2 regions of the Dietzia sp. IBK-p2-16D genome follow, and region 2 is predicted to be linked to the other one. Evidence: riboswitches for the same ligand, from Rfam matches in the RefSeq annotation. Region 2 holds a riboswitch; the other holds the start of a gene.
The links. Region 2 has a riboswitch for cobalamin ahead of AC3DE3_RS13040 (precorrin-8X methylmutase). Riboswitches for the same ligand answer to the same signal wherever they lie in the genome.
Positions count from the first base shown of each region.

Region 1: linked by a shared signal. The riboswitch ahead of AC3DE3_RS05760 (ABC transporter substrate-binding protein) and the one ahead of AC3DE3_RS13040 (precorrin-8X methylmutase) in region 2 are both predicted to bind cobalamin.

Region 1 is NZ_JBYMTL010000002.1:304,339-308,750, reverse strand. Features, by position in the region: gene ggt (gamma-glutamyltransferase) at 50-2,089, shown strand; cobalamin riboswitch at 2,090-2,227, shown strand; gene AC3DE3_RS05760 (ABC transporter substrate-binding protein) at 2,317-3,276, shown strand; gene AC3DE3_RS05755 (FecCD family ABC transporter permease) at 3,273-4,301, shown strand; gene AC3DE3_RS05750 (ABC transporter ATP-binding protein) at 4,298-4,412, shown strand, end outside.
Region 2 is NZ_JBYMTL010000006.1:24,761-29,172, forward strand. Features, by position in the region: gene AC3DE3_RS13035 (precorrin-2 C(20)-methyltransferase) at 1-1,488, opposite strand, end outside; gene AC3DE3_RS13040 (precorrin-8X methylmutase) at 1,485-2,150, opposite strand; cobalamin riboswitch at 2,204-2,331, opposite strand; gene AC3DE3_RS13045 (nitrite reductase) at 2,319-3,212, opposite strand; gene AC3DE3_RS13050 (M23 family metallopeptidase) at 3,305-4,412, shown strand, end outside.

The sequences.
Region 1 (4,412 bases), on a different contig from region 2:
GCCGGAGCAGTCTGTGGGGACGTATCCGGATCGGGAAGGCGGCCCGCTCATGAGCTCACGGAAGTCCGGTCGGATCGCGCGTGCGGTCCTCGCCCTGGGGCTCGCGCCCGTCCTGGTGGCCACGGCCTGCTCGACCGACTCGGGAGGCGCGGATCAGGACGCGGCGCCCACCTCGTCGTCGTCGGCCCCCGCGCCCGACCCCGCGTCCCCGGATCCCGCCGCACGACCCGGCTCCCTCGGCGGTCCCCCGCTGCCCGTCCAGGACGCCGCGCCGTGCGCCCAGACCGGCGGCGGTACGCCGGTGGCACGCCCCGGCGAGGACGCCGGTCCCGCCGGTCCCATCGCGGACAACCCCGAGATCGCGACCGGGTACCGCACCGGGATGACCCCCGTGGCCACCGCGTCGTACTCGGTGTCCACCGCGCACCCCCTGTCCACCCTGGCCGCGTGCGAGGTACTCGCCGACGGGGGCACGGCCGCGGACGCGCTCGTCACCGCCCAGGCCGTGCTGGGGCTGGTCGAACCGCAGTCCTCCGGCCTCGGCGGCGGCGGGTTCCTGCTCTACTACGACCAGGGCACCCGGCAGCTCGAGACCTACGACGGCCGCGAGACGGCGCCCGCGGCCGCCACCGTCGACTACCTGCGCCACATCTCCCCCGAGGACACAGGCGAGCCGCAACCCGACGCCCGCCGCAGCGGACGGTCGATCGGCGTACCCGGCATCCTGCGGCTGCTCGAGTCCGCGCACGACGACCACGGCACCCGCGAGTGGCGGGAGTTGTTCGACCCGGCCGTGGTGCTGGCCGACGACGGGTTCGACATCAGCCCGCGTCTGGCCGCGTCCATCGCCGACGCCGCCGAGGACCTGGCCCGCGACCCCGACGCCGCCGCCTACTTCCTCGAGGGCGGCACCGGGAAACCCGCCGGGACTCGCCTGACGAACCCGGCCTACGCCAAAACCCTCGCAGCAGTGGCCAGCGAGGGCGCCGACGCGTTCTACACGGGCGCGATCGCCGAGGCGATCATCGAGCAGGTCACCACGCAACGCGAGGGCATCACGCCGGGCGCGATGACGCTCGACGACCTCGCCGGCTACCAGGCGACCACCCGCGACCCCGTGTGCAGCCCCTACCGGGACCACGCCGTGTGCGGCATGGGGCCGCCGTCCTCCGGCGGCACCGCGGTCGCAGCGACCATGACGATGCTGGCGGACAAGAACCTCGCCGCGTACCCACCGACCGGAGTCGACGACGACGGAGGCCTGCCCTCGCCGGAGGCGGTGCACCTGGTGACCGAGGCGGAAAGGCTCGCCTACGCCGACCGCGACGTCTACATCGCCGACCCACGCTTCGTCCCGCCGCCCCTCGGCTCGCCGCTGACCCTGCTGCGTCCCGGGTACCTGGCCGGGCGGGCCGAGCTCATCGACCCCGACCGCTCCATGGGCGAGGCCGAGCCCGGCGAGTTCGCCTTCGACGCCCGCGGCGTGTTCACCGGACCCGAGCACGGCACCAGCCACATCAGCATCATCGACGCCGAGGGCAACGCGGCCGCGCTGACCACCACCGTGGAGTCGGCGTTCGGTTCCTTCCAGATGGTGGAGGGATTCCTGCTCAACAACCAGCTCACCGACTTCGCGGCCGAGCCCCGCGACGAGGCCGGGGAGCTGCAGGCCAACCGTGTGCAGCCGGGCAAGCGGCCCCGCTCGTCCATGGCTCCCACGATGGTCTTCGACGGATCTCCTCTCGCCCGCGGCGACCTGCGCGCGGTGGTGGGCTCGCCCGGCGGATCGCGGATCATCCAGTTCGTGGTCAAGACGCTCGTCGGGATGCTCGACTGGGGCCTGGACCCACAACAGGCGGTGGGCGCCCCGTCGTTCGGGGCGAGCAACTCCCCCGAGACGGCGGTGGGCGGGGAGCACCCGGCGGTGGCACGCGACCCGGCGGCGGTGACCGGGCGGCTCACCGAGCTCGGCCACGAGGTCTCCACGGACGACCAATCGTCCGGGCTCTCCGCGATCCTGCGGCAGTCCGACGGCACCCTCGTCGGCGGCGCCGACCCGCGGCGCGAGGGGGTCGTGCTGGGCGGGTGAGCTACCCTCGACAGGTCCGGTCCTGCACCGGACACCGTGGTACACGGCGGAAGTCGGTGTGAATCCGACGCTGTCCCGCAACTGTGATCCCGTCCCCTCGGACGGGCAAGCCAGGTCGGCCGATACCGCGGCGCCGTACGAACTGACCTCGGACGAAGGACGGTTGCGTGCCGCGACGTCCTCGTCGCAGCCGAGCTGCTTTCGTCCTCCGTCTCCCGGAGGATGTCATGCACCACCCATACCGGCGGCCCCGCCGACCCCGCTCACTCCTGCTCGCGGCCCCCCTGGCCGCCGTCACCCTGCTCGTCTCGGCGTGCAGCGGGACCGGCGGCGACGAGCCGGCGTCGGCCGATCAGACCACCGCCGCGGCCGACGATCCGCAGGCGATCGTGTCGCTGGCCCCGGTCACCACCGAGATGCTCTACGCCGTCGGCGCCGGGGACCGGGTCGTGGCGGTCGACGAGCGCTCCGATTTCCCCGCCGGCGCCCCGGTCACCGACCTGTCCGGTTACACGCCCAACCTCGAGGCGATCCTGGGGTACGCACCGGACCTGGTGGTGCTCACCGACGACAACGGCGACATCGTGGCCGGGCTGGAACGCTCCGGCGTCGAGGTGCTCCAGCTGCCGGCCGCGCAGACCCTCGACGACACCTACGCGCAGCTCGAACAGGTCGGCGCCGCCACCGGGCACATCGGCGAGGCCGCGGAGCTGGTGTCACGGATGCAGGTCGAGATCGACGAGATCGTCGCCTCCGTGCCGGAGCGCGAGACCCCGCTGACGTACTTCCACGAGCTCGACGACACCTACTACACGGTCACCGACGCCACCTACGTCGGCGAGGTGTACTCCCTGCTGGGCCTGACCTCGGTCGCCACCGGTGACGACCCGTACCCCCAGCTGTCGGAGGAGCTCATCCTCGAGGCCGACCCCGACCTGGTGTTCCTCGCCGACGGCCAGTGCTGCGGCATCACCCCGGAGGTCGTCGCCGAGCGGCCGGGGTGGGACGGGTTGACGGCCGTACGCGAGGGACGCGTCCACGTGGTCGACGAGGACCTGTCCAGCCGGTGGGGCCCGCGCATCGTGGACTTCATGCGCGAGGTCGCGGCGATCGTCTCGGCGGTGCCCGACGCCGCACCGGCCACGCCGGACACCGCGGGGGCGGCCGAGAGCCAGCCCACCTCATGACCCGCCCGTCGCCTCGCCACGCCCTGGTGCTCGGCGGGGCGACGCTGCTGCTGGGGGCCGCGGTCCTGCTGGGCACCCTCATCGGCCCGGCGGGGCTCACCCCGGGCGGCGTGGTGCTCGAGCTCGTCGGCCGATTGCCGCTGGTCGAGGTCGACTCCGGGTTCACCGAGCGGCAGCAGGTCATCCTGTGGGAGATCCGTATCCCGCGGGTGGTGCTGGGGGCGGTCGTCGGCGCGATGCTGGCGATCGCCGGGGCCACCTACCAGGGCGTCTTCCGCAACCCGCTCGCCGACCCGTACCTGCTGGGTGTGTCCAGCGGGGCGGGCCTGGGCGCGACCCTGGCGATCGTCGTGGGCGGTGCGATGGGATCGGCGATGGTGCCGCCCGCCGCGTTCGCCGGCGGCATGATCGCCGTACTGGCCACCTACACGCTGGGCCGCAGCGTCGGCGGCGGACGCAGCGAGGTCGTCATCATCCTCGCCGGCGTCGCGGTGGCCGCGTTCGCCAGCGCCGTCCAGACGTTCTTCATGCAGCGCCACGACGAGACCCTCCGCCAGGTGTACTCGTGGATGCTCGGCCGCCTCACGACCAGCGGTTGGTCCGACGTGCAGACGGTGCTGCCGTACGTGATCGTCTCGGTGGCGGTGATCGCCCTGTTCCGGCGCACCCTCGACGTCATGGCGGTCGGCGACACCGAGGCCGCGACGCTGGGGATCGCCCCGGCGCGCGTGCGGTTGGTCCTCATCAGCGTGGCCACGCTCGGCACCGCGGCGGTGGTGTCGGTGTCCGGTCTGATCGGGTTCGTGGGCATCGTCATCCCCCACGCGGTGCGCATGCTCATCGGGCCGGGTCACCGGCTACTCCTGCCGGTATCGTTGCTGGTCGGGGCCACGTTCCTCATCCTCGCCGACGTCGTCGCCCGGACCGCGATGAGCCCGGCCGAGCTGCCCATCGGCGTGGTGACGGCGGCGATCGGCGCCCCGTTCTTCCTCCTGGTCCTGCGTCGCAGCCGGGGGCACATATGAGCGCCACACCGTCCGCTGGGTCCGCAGGGTCCGCAGGGTCCGCGCCCGCCGCCCTGACCTGCCGTGATCTGCGGGTCACCCGCGACCGCACCGCCATCCTCCACGGCATCG
Region 2 (4,412 bases):
CACGATGAGCAGGCACTTCATGTCGATCGACCCACAGTGGAGTTCGCCGAGGGTGGTGACGGTCAACGATTCCTCGGCTCGGCCCACGTCACGGCCCACCACGACGGGCGTGGTCGGGCAACGGTGACGCAGGATCACCTCGCGGGCGTCGGAGACCTGGTGGGTGCGCGAGCGGGAGGCGGGGTTGTAGATCGCCAGGATCAGATCCGCGGCGGCGATCGCGTCCAGCCGCTGGTCGATCACGTCCCACGGCTTGAGCCGGTCCGACAGGCTCACCACGGCAAAGTCCGCACCGATGGGAGCGCCCGCCCGCGCGGCCACCGCCTGTACAGCGGAGACGCCGGGAGCGACGCGGATGTCGATGCCGGTGAAGCGCGGATCCTCCGCGGCCTCGAAGACCGCCGAGGCCATGCCGAACACGCCCGCGTCGCCGCCGGAGACCACGGCCACTTGCTCGCCCGCGCCGGCCAACTCCAGGGCGAGTGCCGCCCGGTCGACCTCGACGGTGTTGCCGGAGCAGTGTCTGCGCAAGCCCGCCCGCTGCGGGACGCGGTCGACGTACGGGGCGTACCCCACCACGTGGTCGACCTCGGACAGGATCCGCGAGGCCTCCGGGGTCAGCCACTCTGCCGGGCCCGGGCCCAGGCCGACGACGTGCACCACGCCGCGCGATGCAGAGGACTGCTCCTCGGCCGAGCCGGCGGTACGCCCCGGGGAGGGCTCCCCGGGTGCAGCGAGCTGCGCGGGCCGGCGGCCGGTGGGGTCGGAGTGCTGAGAGTCGCCGGGGACGACGATGAGCGAGAAGTACGGAACGGAGTCCGGGTCGACCTCGCTGACCGGGTGATGTGCCTCCGCGTCGGTCGACGCGCGCTCCACATAGACCGCGCCCTCGAGCCGACCGGCCGCCTCGAGCGCCCGGCGCACGGCCGGGAAGTTCCGGCCGAGTTTCATGATGATCGCGCCGTCGGTGTCGGCCAGCCGCCGCGCGAGCTCGGGCTCGGGCAGGGTGCCGGGCAGGACGGTGAGGACGTCAGTCTGTCTGACCAGGGGAGTGGCGGCCGCGGCGGTGGCGGCGGCGAAGGCCGGGATGCCCGGCACGATCTCGGTGTCGAACCGAGGGGCGAGCTTGTCGTGCATGTACATGAAGGAGCCGTAGAACAGCGGGTCTCCCTCCGAGAGCAGGACCACGTCCCGGCCGGCGGCCAGGTGCTCGGCCAGCCGCTGCGCGCTGCGCTCGTAGAAGTCCGCGATCGCGCCCGCGTACCCGCCCGGGTGGTCGGTGACGCCCGTGGTCACGGGGTACTCCAGTCGCTCCTCGATCGCGCCGGAAGGGATGAGGTCGGCGGCGATGCGACGCGCGTTGGATTCCTTGCCCCGGCCGGCGTGAAAAGCCACGACGTCGGCCGCGCCGATGAGCCGGGCGGCCTTGAGCGTGAGCAACTCGGGATCGCCGGGGCCCACGCCGACGCCATACAGCCGGCCGGTCACTCCGCCTCCTGCGTCAGGGCGTTGACGGCAGAGGCGGTCATGGCCGAACCGCCGCGCCGGCCGTGCACGGTGACGAAGGGGATGTCGATGCCGTGATCGTCAGCGAACGCGGCGAGCGCGGCCTTGGACTCGGCGGCTCCGATGAAACCTACCGGGCAGCCGACGATCGCGGCGGGTCGGGGAGCGCCGTCGAGGATCATCTCCAGCAGGTGGAACAGGGCGGTGGGGGCGTTGCCGATCGCGACGACGGCGCCGTCGAGGCGATCGCCCCACAACGCCAGCGCGGCGGCGGATCGGGTGGTGCCCATTCGCGCGGCCAGGTCGCGAACGCCGGGATCGGACAGGGTGCACACCACGTCGTTGTCGCGGGGGAGCCGGGCCCGGGTGATCCCGGAGGCGACCATGTGGGCGTCGCAGAGGATCGGCGCGCCGGCGTCGAGCGCCGACCTCGCCGCGCTGACCAGTCCGGGGTGCACCTGCAGGTCACGGGTCAGGTCGGTCTGGCCGGTGCCGTGCACCATCCGCACGGCGAGTCGCTCGGCGTCGGCCGGCACACGGGACAGGTCGGTCTCGCCGCGAATGGTCGCGAAGGAGTCGACGTAGATGGCGGGCCCGTCGTCGACGTAGTCGTAGCGACGCGGCGGCCTGAGGGCAGCACTCATGGGGTCCTCCTCGGGGTTCTCGCCCCGGTGTGAGAAGTCGCAGCGACGCGGTAGGAGCGCGCTGATCCCCGGTGAGTATCTGGCTGGGCCCATCGGCTCGACGGGCCTCACAGTGGCGGAACCGCCCCGGACTTGCACCGGGTTCCTCGCCGTGGGACAGCCCGCAGCCTACTCGTGGACGGCCAGCACCCCGCGCCACGGGGTCACGATGAGCTCGTCGACGTCGCCGCCGGTGAGCCGGGCGACGAGGTGGCGGTCGAGGATCCCGCCCGGCGCTTCGACGTGCTCGATCCGCCCCGCCGACCCCGCGACCGGCCCGTACGGAAGGACTGGGGCCGGGCTCGGCAGTCGGCCGTCCGCGGGGCGGGCCGCGACGAGCGGGGTTGGTAGTTCCCGCACGTGCCACGGGGCGTCCGGACCGACGCCGCGGGCGTCGACGAACTCGCGGGCCAGCTCGACCAGCCGGTCGGCGGCGTCGGCCAGCGGCACCACCTCGGACCAGCGGTCACCCACGCGCAGCTGCGCGGTGTCGGCATCCAGGGCGACCAGGCCCAGATCGCAGGAGCGCTCGAGCAGGTCCCCGCGGCCGTCGTCCAGGACGAACAAGAACCGGCCCGGCAGGCCGCCGAGCGCGGGATCGTCCAGCAGCCCGGCGTCCAGCGCCTCGGTCACCGGCCGCAGGTCCGCGCGGCCCCGGGCCTGCCCGCCGAACGACTCGTCCAGGCCCGTCAGCGGCGAGACGAGGACGTTGCGCACCAGCTCGTGCCCGGGCGCGGGGAGCAGGCCCGTCTCCGCGATCGCCGCCACCACCTCGCCGGGCAGCCGCCCGTCCGGACCGATCGGCAGAGCCCGCAGCTGCAGGTTCGCGCGCGTGGTCACGTGCACGTTGTCGTCGTCGCCATATCTCACGGCGACCCCGTGCAGGGCGGACAGGGCCGCCGGTGACACGCGGCCACCCGGCACGCGCAGCCGGACCAGGGCGCCGTCGGAGGCCGGCCACGGCCGCAGGACGCCCGGGCACAGGTCGCCACGGGTCCGGCGGGTGGGTTCGCTGATGCTCACGGCGGCCATTGTGGCAGCCCATCGAGGGTGTACTTTTCCCAGATCGCAGATGGTAAGTTTTTTCTTCACAACTGAAGAAACGGAGCTCCACCGTGACACCTCGCCGCGTTCCCACCCTTCTCGCCTCCGTCCTCACCGCAGTCGCACTGGTCGCGGCCGGGTGCTCGTCGGACGCCGCCACCGAACCCGCCGCCGCCGAAGCGGCCAACACCACCACGGCATCACCGGCCGCGGGGTCCGTCGCCGGGGTGACCGTGCCGGACGCGTTCACCGCGCTGACTATGACCCCCATCGGCAACCCGCCGCTGCCGTTCAAGGGCACCGACGGCAAGTACCACGTGGCCTACGACCTGCAGCTCACCAACGCCACCAAGGTGCCGACGAGCGTGGACAAGATCGACGTGGTGGACGGCACCGATCCCACCAAGGTCATCGCCAGCTTCTCCGCCGCCGCTCTCGTGGACCCGGACTGCGTCTTCGGTGACTGCAACCGCCTGCGCGACCTGCCCGCCGGGTACGTCGACACCGCGCAGATCCCGCCGCAGGAGAGCCGGGTCGTGTTCATCGACTTCACCCTCGACTCGCTCGACCAGGCCCCGGACGCGGTGCTGCACCACCTCTACGGGACCGGCGCCGCCTCGCCGGCCTTCGGCGAGCCCGGACCCATCGACTACCTCTCGACGCCGGTCGCCTTCTCCACCCGCACCGTGCCGGCCATCGCACCGCCCGTGCGGGGTGAGAACTGGGTGGCCCTCAACGGGTGTTGCGAACCGGGTTTCCCGCACCGCAGCTCGGTGATGTCGGTCAACGGCAAGCTCAACAACAGCCAGCGCTTCGCGATCGACTGGAAGCGCACCAACGACCAGGGCGAGTTCTATACCGGCGACAGGAACCACAACGAGAGCTACGTGGACTACGGCGCCGAGATCCTCGCCGTCGCCGACGCCACCGTCGTCTCGGTCCTCGACGGGATGGACGCCAACGCGCCGGGGGTCCTGCCCGCCAGCAACCCGGAACTGGCCTCCAAGCTCACCGTCGAGAACGTGGACGGCAACCACGTGGTGCTCGATCTCGGTGACGGCGTGTACGCGATGTACGCACACATGATCTCCGGCTCGGTCACGGTGAAACCCGGCGACACGGTGACCGAGGGCCAGGTGCTGGGCAAGCTCGGGAACACCGGCAACGCCAACGCCTCGC